Thiorhodovibrio frisius: one gene and its partner. The protein of the gene in region 1 interacts with the protein of each later gene in a pairwise test. Links are inferred from orthologs where the notes say so. Each region holds a gene or a part of one and is shown on either strand. Other genes may lie near its edges.

The links. Proteins that work in one complex are often made in the same cells at the same time.
Region 2: the proteins of nusG (region 1) and rho interact in binary tests that used the Escherichia coli proteins (3 or more experiments, as listed by UniProt). The link is inferred for Thiorhodovibrio frisius from one-to-one orthologs.

The regions. Positions count from the first base shown.
Region 1 is NZ_CP121471.1:1,886,201-1,891,707, reverse strand. The notes cover bases 449-3,443. They hold nusG (transcription termination/antitermination protein NusG), read right to left. Parts: upstream 2,216-3,443; coding sequence 1,682-2,215; downstream 449-1,681. Other genes in these bases: tuf (elongation factor Tu), read right to left, coding at 2,835-3,443; secE (preprotein translocase subunit SecE), read right to left, coding at 2,220-2,597; rplK (50S ribosomal protein L11), read right to left, coding at 1,033-1,467; rplA (50S ribosomal protein L1), read right to left, coding at 449-1,033. Also shown: rplJ (50S ribosomal protein L10), read right to left, coding at 1-66; more of rplA, read right to left, coding at 338-448; more of tuf, read right to left, coding at 3,444-4,025; Thiofri_RS08790 (UDP-glucose dehydrogenase family protein), read left to right, coding at 5,212-5,507. UniProt on the Escherichia coli protein: Part of the processive rRNA transcription and antitermination complex (rrnTAC). The complex forms an RNA-chaperone ring around the RNA exit tunnel of RNA polymerase (RNAP).
Region 2 is NZ_CP121471.1:2,098,439-2,104,063, forward strand. What follows is about bases 1,056-3,956. They hold rho (transcription termination factor Rho), read left to right. Parts: upstream 1,056-1,828; coding sequence 1,829-3,085; downstream 3,086-3,956. Other genes in these bases: trxA (thioredoxin TrxA), read left to right, coding at 1,282-1,608; Thiofri_RS09860 (paraquat-inducible protein A), read left to right, coding at 3,125-3,956. Outside these bases: more of Thiofri_RS09860, read left to right, coding at 3,957-4,522; N-acetylmuramate alpha-1-phosphate uridylyltransferase MurU, read left to right, coding at 4,519-5,193; Thiofri_RS09870 (hypothetical protein), read left to right, coding at 5,230-5,625. UniProt on the Escherichia coli protein: Facilitates transcription termination by a mechanism that involves Rho binding to the nascent RNA, activation of Rho's RNA-dependent ATPase activity, and release of the mRNA from the DNA template.

The sequences.
Region 1 (5,507 bases):
GGCTGTTTTCGCGACCTCCGCGACTTCGGCAACGACCGTTTCTTTCTGGGCGTAAGTCAGCGCCACTCTCGTTACCTCCTAGTACCGGACCAGCCGTTAAGACCGAGTCCGATCATCGCACCGAGTGCAAACATCCCTGCATGCATTCGGTTTTTAGGTTGTTGGTGCACCTTCATCGGCATCCTCGCACGATCCAGCACACCGTCTGCGCAGGCGATAGTATTAAGTTCTCCCGAACCCTGATAAAGCACGGGCACGAACACCTACGGTCTTTGACGGCCGCCGACCCGCGAAGCGCGTCGGTGCCCCAAAGCTTGGTGATGCAGCCGGGTTTCGATTAGAAACTCAGCCCACTGTGATCGACAGTCAGGCCCGGCCCCATGGTGGAGGAGACAGTAACCTTTTTCATGTAAATGCCCTTGGCGGCACTCGGCTTAATCTTCAACAGACTGGCGAGCAGCGCTTCAAGATTTTCCTTGAGCTTGACCGGCTCGAAATCCATTTTGCCGAGCGGGCAGTGAATAATCCCGCCCTTGTCAGCGCGGAAGCGAACTTGCCCTGCTTTGGCGTTCTCGACCGCCTCGGCCACATTGGGCGTCACTGTGCCAACCTTAGGGTTAGGCATGAGTCCGCGCGGACCAAGCAGCTTGCCGAGTTGCCCAACCACCCGCATGGCGTCAGGCGAGGCAATGACGACGTCGTAGTCGAGATTACCGGCTTTCATGTCCTCGGCCAGGTCATCCATGCCAACCCGATCCGCACCAGCGGCAGTAGCGGCGTCCGCATTCGCACCCTGGGTGAAGACAGCCACGCGCACCGTCTTACCGATGCCATGGGGCAGCAGGGCCGCACCGCGCACGACTTGGTCGGATTTACGTGGATCAACTCCGAGATTGACGGAGACATCAATGTTTTCGCGGAATTTGACCGTTGAGACTTCCTTGAGCAAGGAAAATGCCTCTTCCGCTTCGTAGATGCGGCCCGGCTCGATCTTCTCCGCGATCGCGCGTGCGCGCTTGCTTGACTTGGCCATTACTCAACACCCTCCACGTTCAAACCCATGGCTCTGGCGCTACCGGCAATGGTGCGCACTGCCGCATCAAGATCAGCGGCATTGAGGTCTGGCATCTTGGTGTTGGCGATCTCCTCAAGCTGCGCGCGACTGACAGTGCCAACCTTATTCAGATTAGGTATGGGACTGCCTTTATCGATGCCAGCGGCTTTCTTGAGCAGAATAGACGCCGGGGGTGTTTTGGTGACAAAGGTAAAGCTGCGATCTGAATAGACGGTGATGACAACCGGAGTTGGCAAGCCTTTCTCGAGTTCCTGCGTCTTGGCATTAAATGCCTTGCAGAACTCCATAATGTTAACACCGTGCTGACCCAACGCGGGGCCAACCGGTGGGCTGGGATTCGCTTCTCCGGCCTTCACCTGCAATTTGATATAGGCGGATATTTTTTTTGCCATTGATGATTACTCCTGATGGGTGCAAACGCCAACCGCTAGGGCGGCTCCCCGATATGCGCTGGACTTGCTTTGGCAAGCGCTTCTGTTGCGAGTTAGCCTGATCTGGCGGACCAGTCTGGCTGCAAGGCCAGTGCTTGATGGCATCGGCCATCACGCTCGCGCCCTGCCGCTAGGCCGCTAGGCCGCTAGCCAATGGCTCCTAAAGCCACTCGGCTCATCCCTTCTCAATCTGACCAAACTCCAGATCCACCGGTGTTGAACGGCCAAAAATCAGTACCGACACCTTCACCCGACTCTTGTCGTAATCCACTTCCTCGACCACACCGTTGAAATCGGTAAAAGGCCCGTCGGTGACCCGCACCACTTCTCCGGGCTCATAGAGCACCTTGGGCCTGGGTTTCTCGACACCTTCCTGCACCCGCTGCAAGATGGCCTCGGCTTGCGCATCAGGAATCGGTGCCGGGCGATCACCCTGTCCACCAATAAAGCCCATGACCCTTGGAATGTCCTTAACGAGATGCCAGGTCTCGTCAGTCATTTCCATGTGGATCAGGACATAGCCGGGGAAAAATTTGCGCTCGCTCTTGCGCTGTTGCCCACCACGGATTTCCACCACCTCTTCGGTCGGCACCAGAATATCGCCAAAAAACTCTTCCTTACCGTCGCGTTTGATGCGATCAAGCAACGAACGTCGAACCTGAGCCTCGAAGCCAGAAAAGGCGTGAATCACGTACCAGCGCATGGCCATGGCGTCAGCCCCCGTGCCCGGTCAGCAGACGCAAAATCGACATCAGCAGGGTGTCAAACAGCCAAAGAAGGATGCCAAGGACCAGAACCATCACCATCACCACCAAGGTGGTCTGCATGGTTTCCTGGCGACTGGGCCAAACGACCCGCCGCAATTCCATGCGCGAATCCGAGGCAAAACGCCACAATTTGCGACCCGGTCCCGACGTCAGCACGATAGCCATCGATCCCGCCGCAATAGCAAGCAGGACAATGACGCGCAACAACAGGGAGTAGTTCGCGAAAAAATAAAAGCCCCAGATGCTGGCCACTAGAATGGCAACAGCAACTGCGAGCTTTAGCGTATCCAGTTTGGACGCGCCTGTCTCGGCTCGTGCATTCATGTCAGCGAAGCGCCCGGTCGGCGCGGTTGTTTGGCAGGCCAGGAGGGACTCGAACCCCCAACCTGCGGTTTTGGAGACCGCTGCTCTGCCAATTGAGCTACTGGCCTAAATTGTGATCAGTTCACCCTTACCGCGCAGCACTGATGCTGAGCGAAAGGCACTGCAAGTTGCGATAGCAACTGCAGACTAGGCGACCTACAAAGGAGACGCCACAGCTGATCGATTAACAAAACATCTTTACTCGATAATCTTTGCGACCACGCCGGCGCCGACGGTGCGGCCACCTTCGCGCACTGCAAAGCGCAGACCGTCTTCCATGGCGATGGGGGCGATCAGCTTGATGACCATTTTGACGTTGTCACCGGGCATGACCATTTCGATGCCTTCGGGCAGTTCGCAGGCACCGGTGACGTCGGTGGTGCGGAAGTAGAACTGCGGACGGTAGCCGTTGAAGAAGGGGGTGTGACGCCCACCCTCTTCTTTGCTCAGCACGTAGACTTCCGCCTCGAAGTGGGTGTGCGGGGTGATGCTGCCAGGCTTGGCCAAGACTTGGCCGCGCTCGACGTCGTCGCGCTTGGTGCCGCGCAGCAGGGCGCCGATGTTGTCGCCGGCTTGACCTTGGTCGAGCAGCTTGCGGAACATCTCAACACCGGTGCAGATGGTCTTGACGGTGTCTTTGATGCCAACAATGGCGACTTCTTCGCCCACTTTGATGATGCCGCGCTCGACACGACCGGTAACGACGGTACCGCGACCGGAGATGGAGAAGACGTCTTCGATGGGCATCAGGAAGGCGCCGTCAATGGCACGCTCGGGCTCAGGGATGAAGCTGTCAAGGGCGTCGACGAGTTTGGCGATGCTCTGGGTGCCAATTTCACTCTCGTCGCCTTCAAGGGCTTTGAGCGCGGAGCCGGTGATGATGGGGGTGTCGTCGCCGGGGAAGTCGTAGCTGTCGAGCAGTTCGCGCACTTCCATTTCAACCAGTTCAAGCAGCTCGGCGTCGTCGACCATGTCGGCTTTGTTGAGGTACACCACGATGTAGGGCACACCGACCTGACGCGAGAGCAGGATGTGCTCGCGGGTCTGGGGCATGGGGCCGTCAGCGGCTGATACCACAAGGATCGCGCCGTCCATCTGCGCCGCGCCGGTGATCATGTTCTTGACGTAGTCAGCATGACCGGGGCAGTCGACGTGGGCGTAGTGACGGTTGTCGCTTTCGTATTCGACGTGGGCGGTGGCAATGGTGATGCCGCGCTCGCGCTCTTCAGGGGCGTTGTCGATTTGATCGTAGGCGCGCGCTTCACCACCGAATTTCTTCGCCTGGGTGACGGTGATGGCCGCTGTCAGCGTGGTCTTGCCATGGTCTACATGGCCAATGGTCCCCACGTTGACGTGCGGCTTCTTGCGTTCGAATTTCTCTTTGGACATAACTGAACCCCCGCAAGCACAAAATTTTCACATCGCCGGCGTTCTGCAAAGCGCCGACCTGACCACTAAACCGGTTTATTCCCGCCACATCGCCCGCCAACCCGACATAAGGACTCGGTCAGCCGACCCGATCACCCAAAACTGAGCGAACATGATTCGCTCCAAGCTGTTGCACCAGGGTAAGGCCGTTGCCAAACCCGTCGCGATACGCAGCGGTATAATGGAGCCCATGACCGGAGTTGAACCGGTGACCTCACCCTTACCAAGGGTGTGCTCTACCAACTGAGCTACATGGGCCTGAACTATATGCGCCTGAAATACAAGAGCTGACCCGCTTGGGGCGAGCTACTTAGGACAGCCGAACTAGACCGATTAGGACAGCCGAATTAGACCGACCAAAATGTTTGCCTGGCCAATTGTAGAAAGTTAACCAACTCCGACAAGCCAACAACACCGAGTTGATAAGCCAAAATCCTGTTTTGGAGCGGGTGATGGGAATCGAACCCACATCATCAGCTTGGAAGGCTGAGGTTCTAGCCGTTGAACTACACCCGCGAGACCTCATGACCGACGCTGCCCGGCTCGCACGATTGCGTTTGGAGCTTGACCTAGTTAGAGTTTGACCTAGCTAGAGCTTAAACCTAGGTAACAGCTTAGCCCTCCCCAGAACGGCTTGATCTGGGGGACGACTTGATCTGGGGCCATTGAAGCTGGTTTAGTCTCGCCTGCCCCCTGCTGCGGTCCGATCTGGTGGAGGGGGGAGGATTCGAACCTCCGAAGGCTGAGCCGCCAGATTTACAGTCTGGTCCCTTTGACCGCTCGGGAACCCCTCCGAATCAAGCTGGCCAGTATAGACGATACAAATCCCAAGGGCAAGCCCTGGAATCAACACATCCAGACCGGTGAAATCCGCCACTCCAGCAACCCCCGAAACGCTTGCGCAGCGGGTACATCCCTGTTCAATATGCGTTTTCGGTTTTGGACGGAGATTTCACGGCGATTGGGTATAAAATGCCGCCAACTTGAAGGTGGAGTCGAGCCAGCTGGCAGACTGAGCGTGCTTCACCCAGTCTCAATCCGTCTTCAAGAACAAGCATCCCGACTTCATTCCTTCGCTGTCGGCAATTGATCGCGCCCTTCGCCTGCGCACTCTGCCGGCATGCCTGCAAGCGAGGCTCACTGCACAATGGAAATCACCATCTTCGGAAGCGGCTATGTCGGGCTCGTCACCGGCGCTTGCCTGGCGGAAGTCGGCAATGACGTGCTCTGCGTCGATATCGATCAGCGCAAAATCGATCTGCTCAACAGCGGGGGCGTGCCCATCTTCGAGCCCGGTCTTGAGGCCCTGATTGCCCGCAACCGGGAGGCTGGTCGACTTTCCTTCACTACAGACGCGGCCGCCGGCATCGCCCATGGATTGTTTCAGTTCATCGCCGTCGGCACACCACCGGACGAAGACGGCTCGGCCGATCTCTCGCATGT
Region 2 (5,625 bases), 210 kb from region 1 along the record:
CCAGCACCGGCGCTTGCCTTCCTGAAAATGGCGCAGCAGGCGCAGGCGCTGCTTCTGTGGGACATCGCCTGAGAGCACGGCGGACTCGATGCCATTGCCCTCCAGGTAACCCCACACCAGCTCGGCCTGGCGTTTGGTGTTGATGAAGACCATCACCCGGCCATCGTCGATACCGCGCAGCAGGCCGATTAGCAGGGGGATTTTCTCATCATTGCCGACCATGTAGCAGCACTGGGTGACCCGATCGGCGGTGACCTTATCGGGCCGGATTTCGACCATCTGCGGATCGTTCATGTGCTCGTAGGCCAGTTCGGTCACCCGATAGGACAGGGTGGCCGAAAACAGCATGCCGAGGCGTTGCTCGGGCGGCGGCATGCGGCGCAGAACGAAGCGGATGTCTTTGATGAAGCCGAGATCGAACATGCGATCAGCCTCGTCGAGAATGACCACCGAGATGGATTTGAGGTCGAACACCCGCTGCTTGAAGTAATCGATGAGTCGCCCAGGGGTGCCGATCAGGATATCCACGCCGGCGCCGATCTCATCGCGCTGCTGCTGGTAACCGGTGCCGCCGTAGGCCAGACCCAGGCGAAAGCCGGTATGCTTGGCAAGAACCAGTGCGTCTTTATGAATCTGCACCGCCAGCTCGCGAGTGGGGGCCAGAATCAGCACCCGGGGGCCGAGCGGCGGGTGTGCAGGATCAGGCGGATGGCGCAGCAGATGGTGCAGGGCGGCGACCAGATAGGCGGCGGTTTTGCCCGTGCCTGTCTGCGCCTGGCCAGCAACGTCGCGGCCCGCGAGGGCGATCGGCAGGGCCTGGGCCTGGATGGGAGTGCAGAAGTTAAAGCCGGCCTCGTTCAGACCGTCGAGAATGCGCGGGTCGAGTGCAAAGCTGTCGAACCGGGTTTCGGTAAGGTGGGTTTCAGACATGAAAAATTGTTATCGCTCCGATCATTTGCCGCCATTTGACGACAGGACTTGCAAAACTTGGTATCTTTGGCTGAAATAGCATCTTACCCGAGGGTCTGGTACAACGCGAGATCACCGGCTCAACCGGTTATCTCCTGCCCACCGTCGCCGATCCTGTCAGGCCTGCCAATACCGGCTCCCTTTGGCCCGCTAAGGGGCGACAGTAAAGCCAATTTCCCGACTCAGTTCGCAAACACCGACCCAGGTTCGGCCGCCGCATGGCACCGCCTTGCCGCCGGGTAACCGCCAGACTCGCGAGCGAACTGCAATCCCAAACCCACCAAGCTGATTCCCCAACGGAGACTGTACACTGTGAGCGATAAAATCCTCCATGTAACGGATGATACTTTTGAACAGGACGTTTTACAGTCCGCGACCCCCGTGTTGGTTGACTACTGGGCCAACTGGTGCGCACCCTGCAAAATGATCGCCCCCATCCTTGAGGAAATTGCCGAGGAATACGGCGAGCGCGTCAAGGTGGCCAAGGTAGATATCGATGAGAACCGCGCTGTCACCGAGCGGTTTAACGTGCGCGGCATTCCAACGCTGATTTTGTTCAAGAACGGCGAGGCCGAGGCGATTAAGGTCGGTGCCGTGTCCAAATCTCAGCTGACGGCCTTTATCGACAGTAATCTCTAGACACCCGCAGCGACCGTGCAACTCGCGACGCTTCCGGGCGCGTGTTGCGTCACCCGCTTGCGGCTCACTGACTGGCATTTTGCCCCAACCTCCGCTGTGGACCTGCGGTCGTCGTCCCCGACGCCCGTTCCTTCCTCCGCCCTCATCCCGCACCGCTTCGCCGACCTTGCCAGGGTCGCCCGGACGGCGGCATCTTCCATGCGGTTTTCGAGCACGTCTAATGAATCTCACTGAATTAAAGAAAATGCCCATCCCGGGCCTGGTCGAGCTGGCGCAGTCCATGGAGATCGAAGGGGTAGGGCGCTCGCGTAAACAGGATCTGATTTTTTCGATCCTGAAAGTCCAGGCGAAACGTGGGGAGGATATTTCCGGCGACGGCGTGCTGGAAATTCTCCAGGACGGTTTTGGCTTTTTGCGCTCAGCCGATGCGTCCTACCTTGCCGGGCCTGACGATATCTATGTCTCCCCGAGCCAGATCCGCCGCTTTGCGCTGCGCACCGGGGATACTATTTCGGGCAAGATCCGCCCCCCCAAGGAGGGCGAGCGTTACTTTGCGCTGCTCAAGGTCAGCGACATCAATTTCGACCGGCCGGAACTTGCCAAGAACAAAATTCTGTTCGAGAACTTCACGCCGCTCTTCCCGCAAAAGCGGCTCGGGCTCGAGATCGGCAACGGCAGCACCGAGGACATCACCGCGCGCATCATCGATCTGGTCGCACCCATCGGTCGCGGCCAGCGTGGTTTGATTGTCTCCCCGCCCAAAGCGGGTAAGACCATGATGTTGCAGAACATCGCCCAGTCCATCGGGCACAATCATCCGGATTGTTATCTCATCGTGCTGCTGATTGACGAGCGGCCAGAGGAAGTCACCGAAATGGCCCGCTCGGTGCGCGGCGAGGTGATTTCCTCCACCTTCGATGAGCCGGCCACGCGCCATGTGCAGGTCGCCGAGATGGTCATCGAGAAGGCCAAACGCCTGGTCGAGCACAACCGCGATGTGGTCATTTTGCTCGACTCCATTACCCGCTTGGCGCGCGCCTACAACACCGTGGTGCCATCCTCGGGCAAGGTGCTGACCGGTGGTGTGGATGCCAATGCGCTGCAGCGGCCCAAGCGCTTTTTTGGTGCTGCGCGTAATGTGGAGGAGGGCGGCAGCCTGACCATCCTCGCCACCGCCCTGGTCGACACCGGCTCGCGCATGGACGATGTGATCTACGAGGAGTTCAAGGGCACCGGCAACATGGAAATTCACCTTGACCGGCGCATCTCCGAGAAGCGCATCTTCCCGGCCATTCACATCAATCGCTCCGGTACCCGTCGCGAGGAACTGCTAATGGCCCAGGCCGAGCTGCAGAAGATGTGGATTCTGCGCAAGATCCTGCACCCGATGGACGAACTCGCAGCCATGGAGTTTCTAGTCGACAAGCTCAAGAATACCAAGACCAATGGCGAGTTCTTCGATTCCATGCGCGGCTAGGCTTCGGGCGCTAACGGGCCTGTGGCAGGCGCTGCTGCCATGACGCGCGTGAGTCCGCCTCCCGCTCGGCGTCTGGCGTCTGCGGTGCTGTCCGCGCTGCTGTTGGGTGCCGCAGTCTGGCTGGGTGTTGTGCTCATCTCCGATCTGCGCACCCTGCAAGAGGACAAGACCGCGCTGGCCGAGCTGCGCGATGTCAAATACGGGCTGTTCAATGCCGAACTCTGGGTGGAGCAGTTGGGCGATATTCTTGCCCGCAAAATCGACAGCTTTGAGGTTACCGAAGAGAGTCGCCCGGGCCTGAAGCTCGCTGTGGAGCAGATTATTGATCGGCTCTTGGTGGAGGTGGATGGCTACCTGCAACGGCGCAATCATTCAGGCAGCAACTGGATCGAGCGGGTGCAGGGTGGCCTGCAACAGCGGGTGCAGGACTGGCTGATCGACTTCGACAGCCTGCGCGCGCGGGTGCCCTATTATGCCGATCAGGTGCTGTTCGAGCTGGAGCAGCCGCACACCAAGGCCGAACTCAAAGGCTATCTGACTCGTGTGCTAAACCAGGCCACCGCGACCAGTCTGGCGCAGGTGGACTACAGCGCTTTCAATGCCATTCTCATGCGCTATGGCTGCGACACTGGCGTGGACTGTACCGAGCAACTGCAAGCCCGCATCGAGGCGGGTGAGCAGTGCAGCCGGCAGAATGCACTCCTGCTGCTCGGCCTGGTGCTGGCGCTGTTTTTGCTCAATCTGCTGTGGACCCGAACGGCCGGGCGGCTGCTGCCAGAGGTGTTAGGGCTGCTGACAGGCGCCGCGCTGGTGTTGCTCGCTATCGGCGTGCTCACGCCCATGCTGGAGATTGAAGCGCGCATCACCGAGCTGAGCTTTCTGTTGCTTGATCAGCCGGTGCGCTTCACCGACCAGGTGCTGTACTTTCAGAGCAAAAGCATCATGGACGTTGTGGTACTCCTGGCCCGCACTGGCGCTGCTGACATGCTGTTGGTGGCGGTGCTGATCACGCTTTTTAGTCTGGTGTTCCCAACGCTGAAAACTCTCGCAAGTCTGCTGTACTACCGCGCTCCAGTGGGCACAGAGGGCGGCGCCTGGCGGTCAATTGTGCGCTTCTTTGCCCTGCGCTCGGGCAAATGGTCGATGGCGGATGTGCTGGTGGTGGCTGTCTTTATGGCCTTTATTGGCTTTGACGGGCTGATCGACAGTCAACTCCTGACTCTGGCCGGCGGTCAAACTGCCCCGGCCAGCCTTGATGTGCTAACCACCAACGGCACGCGACTTTCGATTGGCTTTTTCATGTTTTTGAGCTTTGTGTTGGGCAGTCTCACCATCTCGACCCTGCTGGAAGCCGACCGCGCGCCGTCCAGTTCCAAGTTAAATCCGGAACCAAACCGGGCGCCAAACCCCGAGCGAACCCGGGAGCCGGGCGCATGAAAGCCATGATCCTGGCCGCCGGGCGCGGAAACCGCATGTGTCCGCTGACCGATACCACGCCCAAGCCGCTGCTACCGGTGGCCGGCAAACCCCTGATTCAGTATCAGATCGAGCGGCTCGTGCGCGCGGGATTTCGCGATCTGGTCATCAACCACGCCCACCTTGGCGTCCAGATCGAGCAGGCGCTTGGCGATGGCCAGCGTTTTGGCGCGCGTATTTGCTATTCGCCCGAGGGTGAGGGCAGAGCGCTCGAGACCGGCGGCGGAATTTTCAAAGCCCTGCCGCTGCTCGGCCCTGAGCCTTTCCTGGTCACCAATGGCGATATTTTTTCCAACATCGACTATAGCGCGCTGCGCCTCGCCGCTGGCGATCTGGTCACCCTGGTGCTGGTTGATAACCCGCCCCAGCATCCGCAAGGAGATTTCGTCCTTGGCGATCATGGCAAGCTGTTGAGCGAGGGCGAACGACGGCTGACCTTTGCTGGAGTCGGTCTCTATGACCCGGCGCTCTTTGCCAGCTGTCAGCCCGGCGCCTTCCCGCTCGCGCCCCTGCTCCGCCAGGCGATCAGTCAGGGGCGCGCCAGTGGTTACCATGACAAAGGGCAGTGGATGGACATAGGCACGCCCGAGCGTCTGGGGCAGCTTGAGAAAATCCTGAAATCCGATGTTTGAATGCCAGCCACAGCCTAGCGCGCGCTGACTAACCCCATGGGAAAAGAGATCACCGACAGCCGCTTTCAGTCGTCTGATTTCACCGAGTTTCAGCAGCGCCTGGAGCAGGAGACCGAGAGCCTTGCGCGTCTCTTTGCCGAGGATGGATTGGCTGTTGGCCCGCGAGAGGTGGGCGTTGAACTCGAAACCTACCTGATCGACCGCCATGGCGCGCCGGCGGATGCCATTGAGTCCGTGCTGGCCGCGCTTGATGATCCGCTGGTGGTGCCTGAACTGGCGCGCTTTAATCTGGAGCTCAACACCACGCCGCGCCGTCTCGAGGGCAATGCTTTCAGTCAGCTTGCCGCAGAACTCGATGCCCGTCTGGCCCGTTGTCGCCAGGCATCAGCGGCGGCCGGGGCGCGGGTGGTCGCCATCGGTATTCTGCCCACC